3 regions of the Lysinibacillus sp. NPDC056185 genome follow, and region 1 is predicted to be linked to each of the others. Evidence: riboswitches for the same ligand, from Rfam matches in the RefSeq annotation. Region 1 holds a riboswitch; each other region holds the start of a gene.
The links. Region 1 has a riboswitch for cobalamin ahead of ACMZ42_RS25455 (FecCD family ABC transporter permease). Riboswitches for the same ligand answer to the same signal wherever they lie in the genome.

Region 1 (3,284 bases):
ATACTTCTCCCTCTTGAGGTTGTAGCATACGATACATATTTTTTAATAGGGTCGATTTCCCACTGCCATTAGGACCAATTATGCCCACAAACTCGCGTTCTTGAATATGTACAGAAACATTGTTTAATATTTTCACCTGCTGCACGGCAAAAGTAAGGTTTTTTGCAACGTATACCATCTAATTTTCCTCCCCGAAAGAATACATTTGCTTACGCAACATCCATATAAAAAATGGGCATCCGCATAAAGCAGTAATAATTCCAATCGGCATTTCCTCAGGTGCAATCACAATACGCGCAGCTGCATCAGCCCATATTAAAAATATCGCACCAATTAATGCACTGACTGGCAGTACAAACTTATAATTTGAGCCGACAATCATGCGTACGATATGTGGAATAATCAGGCCTATAAAGCCAATTGCACCACTTACAGCAACTAGGACACCTGTTAATAGGGAAATTAATAAAATTAGTAGCAATCGAAATTTCTCTAAATTAACCCCCAGCGTAACAGCAGATTCTTCGCCTAGTAAAAGTAAATTCAAATGACGTGCATGAAGACGTAAAATTACGTAGACGACCGTCAAAACAACGAACGGAATCATTAAATTCACCCATTTCGCTCCAGCCAGACTTCCCATCATCCAATACATCACTGCCTTTATGCCGCCCTCTTCTTTCGCCATCATCAGCATAAAATTCGTCATTGCTGACAAAACTAGTGACACGGCAATTCCGGCTAATAATAATCGAATAACTGAAATTCGCCCCTCAACTCGTGCTAAGAAAAACACGATTAGTACTGCAATCGTCGCACCTATAAAAGCCGCAAGTGATAGCGCATACATACCTAAAAATGAAAAAGCGCCAAGTAAAATAACAGACGTCGCCCCGACAGATGCACCGGAAGATACACCTAAAATATAGGGGTCTGCGATTGAGTTGCGAACTAAAGCTTGAATAGCAGCTCCCGAAATTGCAAGACCCGCTCCGACTATTATGGCAAGTACTACGCGGGGAGTACGAATTTGCCAGATGATGATTTCCTGCGAACGACTCCAATCTTCTGTAATGCCAAGTGGATTGAACGGGATATGCGACAAAATAATACGCCATACAATACTAGGTGTAATAGACACAGATCCTACCATTATCGCTAACGTCAAAGATATTAGAACGATACCAGTCAACACTAATAAGAGTAGGTTGATTTTTCTTGTTGTTGGATTTTTCAAAACGCTCTCCTCTCTTAGGGCATAAAAAAATCCCCTTGTCTACAAGAGGATGTCATAGTTAAATAAAGGGCGTCTCTTCCCAGTCACTACAACCATCCTCGTGGTTCTATGTAAGTTTGTTACTTTTATTGGCAGGTCTCCTGGCTTAGGTTCATCATCTATACGCCTTCCCATAGCTCGCTACAGTGACATATTGTATAGACTCTCCATTACAGTTGCGGGACAGCATCGGATTTGCACCGATTTCCCTTTTAAGCAAACGAACAATGTCATTCGCACCAACAAAAATTATTAAGTTATAAGAGGAACAATATCAGAATATTTTCCAGATAGCAATTACATTATATATTACATTAAAGTAAAAATAGTAATAAACGAGAGATTAATAGCTAGAAAATAGAACTGTTAAACATTAATTACTATTGGAAAAATAAAATAAATTTAGACAATAAAAATGGAAATTATAAAAATACAAAGGATTTTCTTTTCTACTTGGAAGTCATTAGGTTGAGATAACCTTCATTTCATAAAATAATTGTTTAGGGTAGTGAGAATTAATTCAACAAGATTCATAAATGCTTAATTTTAATCCTTTTTTTCAAATTCCATCTTCCAACTAAAATATTCGTTGTCAGTATTTTTTTCATATTTTAATTGAGCATCGAATTTAGAACCTTTTCTACTCGTTAAGCCTTTTACCAATACCGTTCCATCGGCTAGCAATTTCTTCACCATTGTTTTGGTAGGCTTCTTCTTCATCGTGGCTAAAAATTGATCGTTTTTCCAGATGACAAATTTACAGCCATTTTTCCAGTTACTGCAGCCGAAGCCTTTTTGTCCTTCGATCACGCTAGGGCATTTCCCCACTGCTTCGATTCTTCTTTGCTCGTGTTACTTTGCTGAGTGTCACATCTTCACTATTTTTAATCGTCTGAACGGCATTGACAGTAAAAAAATCTCATCCGCAATTACTTTTCATTAAACTCAAATTCAATTTTTCCTTCTGCCAAACGGAGTGACGCATTAAATTGTTTACCATTCTTTGACTTAAACCCTTTAACCACAGCTGTTTTACCAATCTTACATAAATCATTAATGTTCTTTTCAGTTAGTTTTTTTCCTAGTAACCTTTCTGGGAACGTTTGCTTACAACCATTTTTATAATTCGAACAACCGTAAAAACTTTTACGCAAACCTATTTTTCCTACTTTGCATGTCGGACATGGCACAATATCTTTCACAGCAGCTGGTTTAAACTGCTCAGCTTCAATTGAAAGTGACTCTAATTGTTTAGGTACCTCCGCTATTAATTGAGTAATAAACTTGCCTATGCTTTCAATAAAATGTTTTGCAGAGCCATCTCCACGACCAATTTTATTTAAGTAAATTTCCCATTTTGCAGTCATAGATGGACTTGAAAGTAATGTCCCTTCGATAGCCCGACATAAAAGCTCCCCTTTCGGCAAAACGCTCACTATGTTTTTTCGTACTTCAATAAATCCATGCTTTTTAATGGTCTCTATAATGCCACTTCGAGTTGCTTCTGTACCAATACCTTCAATCGATTTCAGCACCTCGATTTCTTCTTCATCCTCAACTGATTTACCACATGTTTTCATCATCGTAATGAGTTGCCCTTCTGTATAAGGCTTAGGAGGCGTAGTTGTGCCTTCTAGAATAGAAACCTTACTTTGTACCATTTCATCTTGGAAAACAACAGGTAACGATTCCTCACGCTCTTGCATCCCTTTTTCACTTGAAAACAATTCTTTCCAACCTTTTACAAGTTCTGTTTTCCCTACCGTTTTAAACTCTAAATTTTTGACATTCGTTATAATCGTTTTTTCATCGTATTCATAATCTTGGTGAAACATGGCGAGTGTCGTATTGACTATTTCGAAATAAATATTTCTTTCATCAGCATTCATTGATTGTAACGCTTTTTCTGTTGGCACTTTTTTCGTTGGAATAATAGCATAGTGCTCCCCAACGTTGGCACTGTCGACATAGCGTTTGTTATTCCCGCGATTAATCGCATTAAATGGCT
Region 2 (3,284 bases), on a different contig from region 1:
ACCAACAAAGCCAATCGTTCCAGAAACAGCTACCGCAGCTCCCGTCAACATGGATCCACCCACTAAAATAATATATTTACTGCGCTTAACATTGACACCTAAATGCTGCGCGCGTTCTTCACCATATAACAGAACATTTAACTCGCGTCTTTGTGTCCAAAGCATAATTGAGCCAATTATGACAAACGGAATAATCATCTGAACATATGGCCAACCACGCATCGATACTGAGCCTAGCAACCATCCGATTACTTGGCGTAGCTCTTCACCAGACAATGCAATCATTAATGAAATCAAAGAACCTAAAAATGAACTAAATATAACCCCTGTTAATATAAGAGTTTCCATTTTTAGCGAGCGGTCTACTATTCTAGCAAAGCCCATAACAGCTACCATCGTTAATATGGCACCTATCATACTAAAGGTCGGCAATGTAAAATGGCCTACTACAGGTATTGATATACTAAAAAAAATTGTCATAACTGCGCCAACTGATGCACCAGAGGAAACACCTAATGTATAAGGATCAGCCAAAGGATTTTTTAATAAGCCCTGAAAAGCTGCCCCTGCAATTGCAAGTGACGCCCCTACAAGCCCTGCCAGCAGGACTCGGGGTAATCGAATTTTCCATAAAATATTGGCGGCTGTTTCATCAGCCGCCTTATTCCACAACACTTCTAGTGGAATATGAACTGAGCCTATCGCCACACCACACCAGATGCTAATGGTTAGAAGCGTAATTGCTGTTACATAGGCTACAATTGTTTTACTCATTTAAACGCCTCAGGGTAGACAGCTTTTGCTAGTTCCTCAAGACCATCTGCTAATCGAGGACCTTGACGACTTATCATATTTTCATCTACTTGTACTATGGCTTTATTTTTTACGGCAGAGATTGTCTCAAAGCCTGCACGTTGTGGAATTTTCGTTAAAATTTCAGGTACATAATTATATGCCACAACAATGACATCTGGATTTTTCGCGATAATTTTTTCAGCATCGATTTGATACCAGTCATTTACATCTGCTGCCACATTTTCAGCCTGAATCATTCCTAGCATTTCATTCATAAATGTACCTTTACCGGCTGTATAAATCTGTGGCTCATCAGACGATTCTACAAAGACTTTCTTCGGCTCAACACCGTCAAGTTTTGTTTCAACTTCTTTAACTTTTGCCTTCATATTTGCAACAATTTTTTTAGCTTCTTCTAGTTTTCCTGTTGCACGACCAAGCTGTTCAATCGTTGTGTAAGTTTCATTAAAGTTTTTTGCATCCGCTACAACAAATACTTTCACACCTGCCGCCTCAAGCTGTTCAATGGCTCCTTTTGAATAACTCATACCTGACGCATGCGTAAAAACGATATCTGGCGATAAAGCAATAATTTTTTCAATATTATAATCCATACCGCCAACCTTTTCTTTTTTAGTAACCTCTGGTGGATAATCGTCATTATCAGTCACGCCAACTATTTCATTATTTAAGCCAAGGCCAAATAATATTTCTGTGTTACTCGGAATGAGTGAGACAATTTTTTCAGGAGGTGCCTCTAGCGTAATATCCTTGCCAGTAGCATCCTTTATCGTCATTGGGAATGTTGCTTGATCTACTTTTGCAGTCTCTTGTTGCTCAGAAGATGACGGCTTTTCATTTGTCGCCTCTTTTGTATTACATGCAGCAAGTAAGCCCATAGCTAAAAATGCTGATAACCCTATTTTCCAAATTTTCTTCATGTGAATCCTCCTTAGTCTATTTGTGCTTATAGTTTTTATTGTTTTTCTGATTGATCGATACATTTTAGTTTTTGATCGCCTAACATTGTGGGGTTATCGTCAACATCGCGAACTTCCAGCCAACATTTTGAATTTATCACCCAACTTTTTGAGTTTATCGCCTAACATTGTGAATTTATCGCCCATGTTTTCAAATTTATCGACATTCATCTTCCAAAACAAATACCCCTCATCATAAAATAATGAGGGGGTCAAATTTGCACAAAAATACATATACAAAATCCACCATCCTATCCTCGTAGGCTACAACGTGTTTTCTATAAAGGCAGGTCTCCTGGCTCGTGCTCCATACGCTTTTTCAAGCCTTCCCGAAATTTTCAGTGGCGTAGATTGAAAAAACTCACACATACAGTGGCGGGACCGCATCGGAATTACACCGATTTCCCTTTTCACTTTACTTAAGTAAAGAACCTTTATAATATTCAGTTGATTGTATTATACATGAAAATGAAAGAAGTCGCCTCCATTCGAGACGACTTCTAAACAAATCAATATACTAAAAGAAGTTAAACGATATCTGAAAAATACTGTACCGTTTTCATTGGTGCACCCATTTCTCGCAATGCCCATGTGTGCTCTAAATAAATATCTGCTAGCTTCTCATATTTGACGCCGAATCTTTGTGCCCACTCGACTGCTACCACACTTTCATATAAATGCGCCATTTTCTCTGCGACCTTTTTTGCTTCAAACGTTTTTGTTGCATCATCTAAACGGCTAAATGTTTGCAAAGTTGATTCTAGTTTTGCTAATTGATCCACGACAATTTCAACTAATGGACTGGCAACTAGTTTTTCTAGACGTTCTTCCATGACACGAACAAACATTTCGTGCGCATGAAACTTATCAACTAAACGAATAAGCTCTAATGCTAAAATATTCGCAGTCCCTTCCCACACAGTAAGTACCTGTGCATCTCTTAATAACCGAGGTGTAACAAAATCTTCAATATAGCCGTTTCCGCCATGTAATTCAATGGCTTCACTAGCATAATGTACAGCTTGCTCTGCAGTTTCTTTTTTCATGATAGCAATATACAAGCGGTTTAAAATAATGTCTTCTTTATTCCCCTGCCCACTAGTTACTTTGTCGTACAGCTGAATAAGATCAAAAACCGTGGCAACTTCTACATGAAGCTTGGCAGCGAATTTCCCTAGTGTATCCTGAATCATAGGATATTGCGTTAAAGGTTTACCAAAGGCATGACGATTTGTCACATAATGCTTCGCCTCTAAATATCCGCGGCGCATAATGCCGATAGAAGCAACCGCATTGCAAATTCTTGATAAATTAAGCGCCTCGAGCATATAATAAATTCCTTTATTCGGATCACCAACAACATATGCTAGCGCACCATCAAATTCCACCTCACCAGAAGGCACTGCTCTAACGCCAAGTTTATCCTTTAAACGCCGAATGCGGAGATTATTAACTGTGCCATCCTCATTTCGCCACGGAACTGCAAATAATGTTAAGCCCTTTGAGCCT
Region 3 (3,284 bases), on a different contig from region 1:
GTGCTGACACTGCTTTAATGGCTTGTTGAATACTTCTATTTTGACGAGCCGGGTGATTTTTCAACGCTTCAATCGCCCTCATACTTTCAGATGTTTTTTGATTTGAGGGGCTTCCTGTGCCTTGTAAGTATTTTGTTATTTCATTGATCTCAACTAATTTTTCATCTGCAAAAGAAAGGGCATTTTTTAGAACTGGATCGAGCTTTGTTTCGAGAGTAGTTGTAATTGGAACATGCTGTAAGTTACACGAAGATTGAATCCATATTTCTTTAGCACCACTTAGCTGTTCAATAGCTTTAATAGTTGAGCTAGCCTCTGCTAGATTGGAGCGCCAAATATCTCGTCCATTTATAATACCGGCCGCTAATACTTTATCTTGTGGGAAGCCAAATTGACGTAATGCCTCCATATTTTCGCCATAGCCATGCACAAAGTCTAACCCAATTCCTTGAACCGGAAGTGTCACAATTGACTCGTATGCCGATAATGACTCAAAATATGTTTGTAGCATAATGTTAACCTCGGGTACTGATGCAACTAATTGTCTATAAATTTCTTGAACAAGTTTAACCTCCGCTTCATCTAGTGTTGTGGCAAGAGCAGGCTCCTCTAATTGAATCCACTCTACACCAGCATCCACTAACTCCTTTAAGACCTGCGTATAAAGTGGTAGTAATGCTAAAATAAATGTAATCTGCGATAGTTTGTCATAGCCTTTTGTTAATTTACAAAATGTATATGGGCCAATCAATGTAGGTTTTGCTGTAATACCAAACGCTTCCTTAGCCTCTAAAAAGTCTGCCAATATTTTATTTTCTGTTAATTGTAAAGGTTGTCCCTCATATTCTGGCACAATATAATGATAGTTTGTATTAAACCATTTTGTCATTTCACTAGCCACGGCTTTTTTACTACCACGAGCTACCCCATAGTAAGTTTGTAAATCAACTTTGTCTCCCTGCCAATCAAAGCGCTTTGGAACTAAGCCAAACATCATTGCCGTATCCAACATTCTGTCATAGAGTGTGAAATCTCCGACAGTTATCATGTCTATGCCGAGACGAATCTGCTTGTTTATTCGAGCTAGGCGAATATCCTTTAAATGCTGTAAAAACTCATCCTCTGAAAGCTCCTTTTTCCAAAATGCCTCTAAAGCCTTTTTCCATTCACGATCTTCTCCGATATACGGATAACCAACTGTAGTACTTGTATACGTCATGTTTATCTCTCCTATCAATCAAAATAAAAAAAAGCCACCCTCCTTTTTTGGAAAATGGCTGTCATTGCATATCAAAATTAGCTATCAAGAAACAATACGAAATTCTTTCAAAATATCGCATGATTTATTGTCGCACAGGGCCGATATGGTCACATCTCACCACCTATTTCCACGTAGGTATTTGGTGTGTACTAGATATTGGCAGGTCTCCTGGCTTCTCATCAACACGCCTCACAGCCTTCCCAGTTTCCCAGTGGCAATTGTGATTTGCTCCGATTTACAGTTGCGGGACAGCGTCGGATTTACACCGACTTCCCTTTTAAGCCAAACTTTCATTCGGCACCAACTCTTACACAATATTTAATTATGTTTTACTATAACATATATTTTTCTGAAAAGTAGATTTATTTTCAGATTTGTTTGATTCTTCATACTGCTATTATTCCGAACATATGGAATCATCGAAGACTAGCAGCCCCGCTACCAAAACAAACTTGTAAATAGTGGGATATTCTGTTATTTTATAGTTAGTTATCCAACTAACTAATAACAAAGGAGGTGTAAACAAATGGCAAAACCTACTGGTATTGAAAAGTCAGATTTATTAATGGCTGCCAAGCAAAGTTTAGTAGAAAAAGGGATTGAGAAATTCACCTTAAAGGCTGTTGCTGAGCAAGCTGGGGTGACACAAGGAACTATTTATTATCATTTCAAATCAAAAGAGCAAATCATTCTAGAAATTGTCCAAGACATCTGTGAAAATTCCTGGAATGAGATTCTGATGACTGATCGAGAAATGATTCAATCTGCACTTTTCTCTGCAAAAAGTCGATATGAAAATGATGCGTTTTATCATAAATTATTTTTCACCTTAATCGTTTTCGGCTTTACGAACCCAACTATTAGACAGCAAATTGGACAAATTTTAGCGGCTGAAAATGAACATTTATGTAACATTTTAAATAAATTATGGGATACATCACCAATTGATGGCGTGTCGATGGAAACTTGGAGCATTTTTTTCAACGCCCTTATTGATGGCTTAGCTTTACAAGTGATGATGAGGGACGATTTCGATGTAGATGTCTTCTATCAGCAATTAGAAAAAATCCTTCAGACATTGCATCGTCTAGAAAATAATTAGAGGAGGAAAACTATGCGATTCTTTTTATGCTGGGGTTTTGGGATTTGGCTTGTAGCAAGTGCCGTATTTCGATTTGTAGGGCACTACTTTTTTACCCTTGAAGAACCTTTCCTCATGATAGCTACTTACATTTTAGCTATTCCAATCGTTTGGATAGCGACAATACCTATTTATTCTTTGAAAAAGACAAAAGGTACAGAACGGTTACTGGCTGCTATTTGTATCGTATTACCTGGAATGCTCATCGATGCAGTCGTATTGTTAGTTTTCGACAATATTTTCCCGAATTTATCGGCTGACTTAGATCGATATTTCGCCTCATGGCTATTATGGGCTTACTCCCTAATTCTCATTACTGGTTTTACAAATGCTTCATTCGTGAAAAAGAATACTATTCATTCATCAAATTAAAGGATTTTACATTATTATCCTAGAAGTAAGTAATGATTAGAATTAAAGGAGGAGAAAAAATGATTATAGGCTTACATCACGTTCAAATAACAATACCAAAAGGTGAAGAAGAAAAAGGAAGACATTTTTACTGTCAAGTATTAGGACTAAAAGAAATTGAAAAGCCTGATTCGCTGAAAGGACGAGGTGGATTTTGGTTACAGGTCGGCAATAGAGCGGTACATGTAGGTACAGAGGATGGCTTTGATAGATTAACGACGAAGGCTCATATTGCCTATCAAGTTGAAAATATCGAACATTGGAAGAAGGTACTAGCCGAACATCATATAGAAATTTTCGATTCAGTTCCTATTCCTCATTTTGAACGCTTTGAATTTAGAGATCCATTCGGTAATAGAGTTGAGATGATTCAAGAAATCTAAAAGAAAACAGTTGAATAGAAGTTATTTTCTATTCAACTGGCATGTCTTCCAACTTTTTAATTTTGCCGGGGTACTTTTACATTTTATC

Region 2: it holds a riboswitch for cobalamin, as region 1 does, so the genes downstream of both, ACMZ42_RS07375 (ABC transporter substrate-binding protein) here and ACMZ42_RS25455 (FecCD family ABC transporter permease) in region 1, are expected to answer to the same signal.
Region 3: it holds a riboswitch for cobalamin, as region 1 does, so the genes downstream of both, metE (5-methyltetrahydropteroyltriglutamate--homocysteine S-methyltransferase) here and ACMZ42_RS25455 (FecCD family ABC transporter permease) in region 1, are expected to answer to the same signal.

Annotation. Positions count from the first base shown of each region.
Region 1 covers NZ_JBLLLQ010000049.1:8,868-12,151, forward strand. The annotation lists gene ACMZ42_RS25450 (ABC transporter ATP-binding protein) at 1-178, opposite strand, end outside; gene ACMZ42_RS25455 (FecCD family ABC transporter permease) at 179-1,237, opposite strand; cobalamin riboswitch at 1,350-1,535, opposite strand; partial or broken gene ACMZ42_RS25460 (topoisomerase C-terminal repeat-containing protein) at 1,823-2,189, opposite strand; gene topB (DNA topoisomerase III) at 2,206-3,284, opposite strand, start outside.
Region 2 covers NZ_JBLLLQ010000005.1:145,654-148,937, reverse strand. The annotation lists gene ACMZ42_RS07380 (FecCD family ABC transporter permease) at 1-774, opposite strand, end outside; gene ACMZ42_RS07375 (ABC transporter substrate-binding protein) at 771-1,736, opposite strand; cobalamin riboswitch at 2,043-2,226, opposite strand; gene ACMZ42_RS07370 (acyl-CoA dehydrogenase family protein) at 2,303-3,284, opposite strand, start outside.
Region 3 covers NZ_JBLLLQ010000001.1:63,095-66,378, forward strand. The annotation lists gene metE (5-methyltetrahydropteroyltriglutamate--homocysteine S-methyltransferase) at 1-1,219, opposite strand, end outside; cobalamin riboswitch at 1,402-1,581, opposite strand; gene ACMZ42_RS00325 (TetR/AcrR family transcriptional regulator) at 1,788-2,363, shown strand; gene ACMZ42_RS00330 (DUF5367 domain-containing protein) at 2,376-2,774, shown strand; gene ACMZ42_RS00335 (VOC family protein) at 2,834-3,196, shown strand.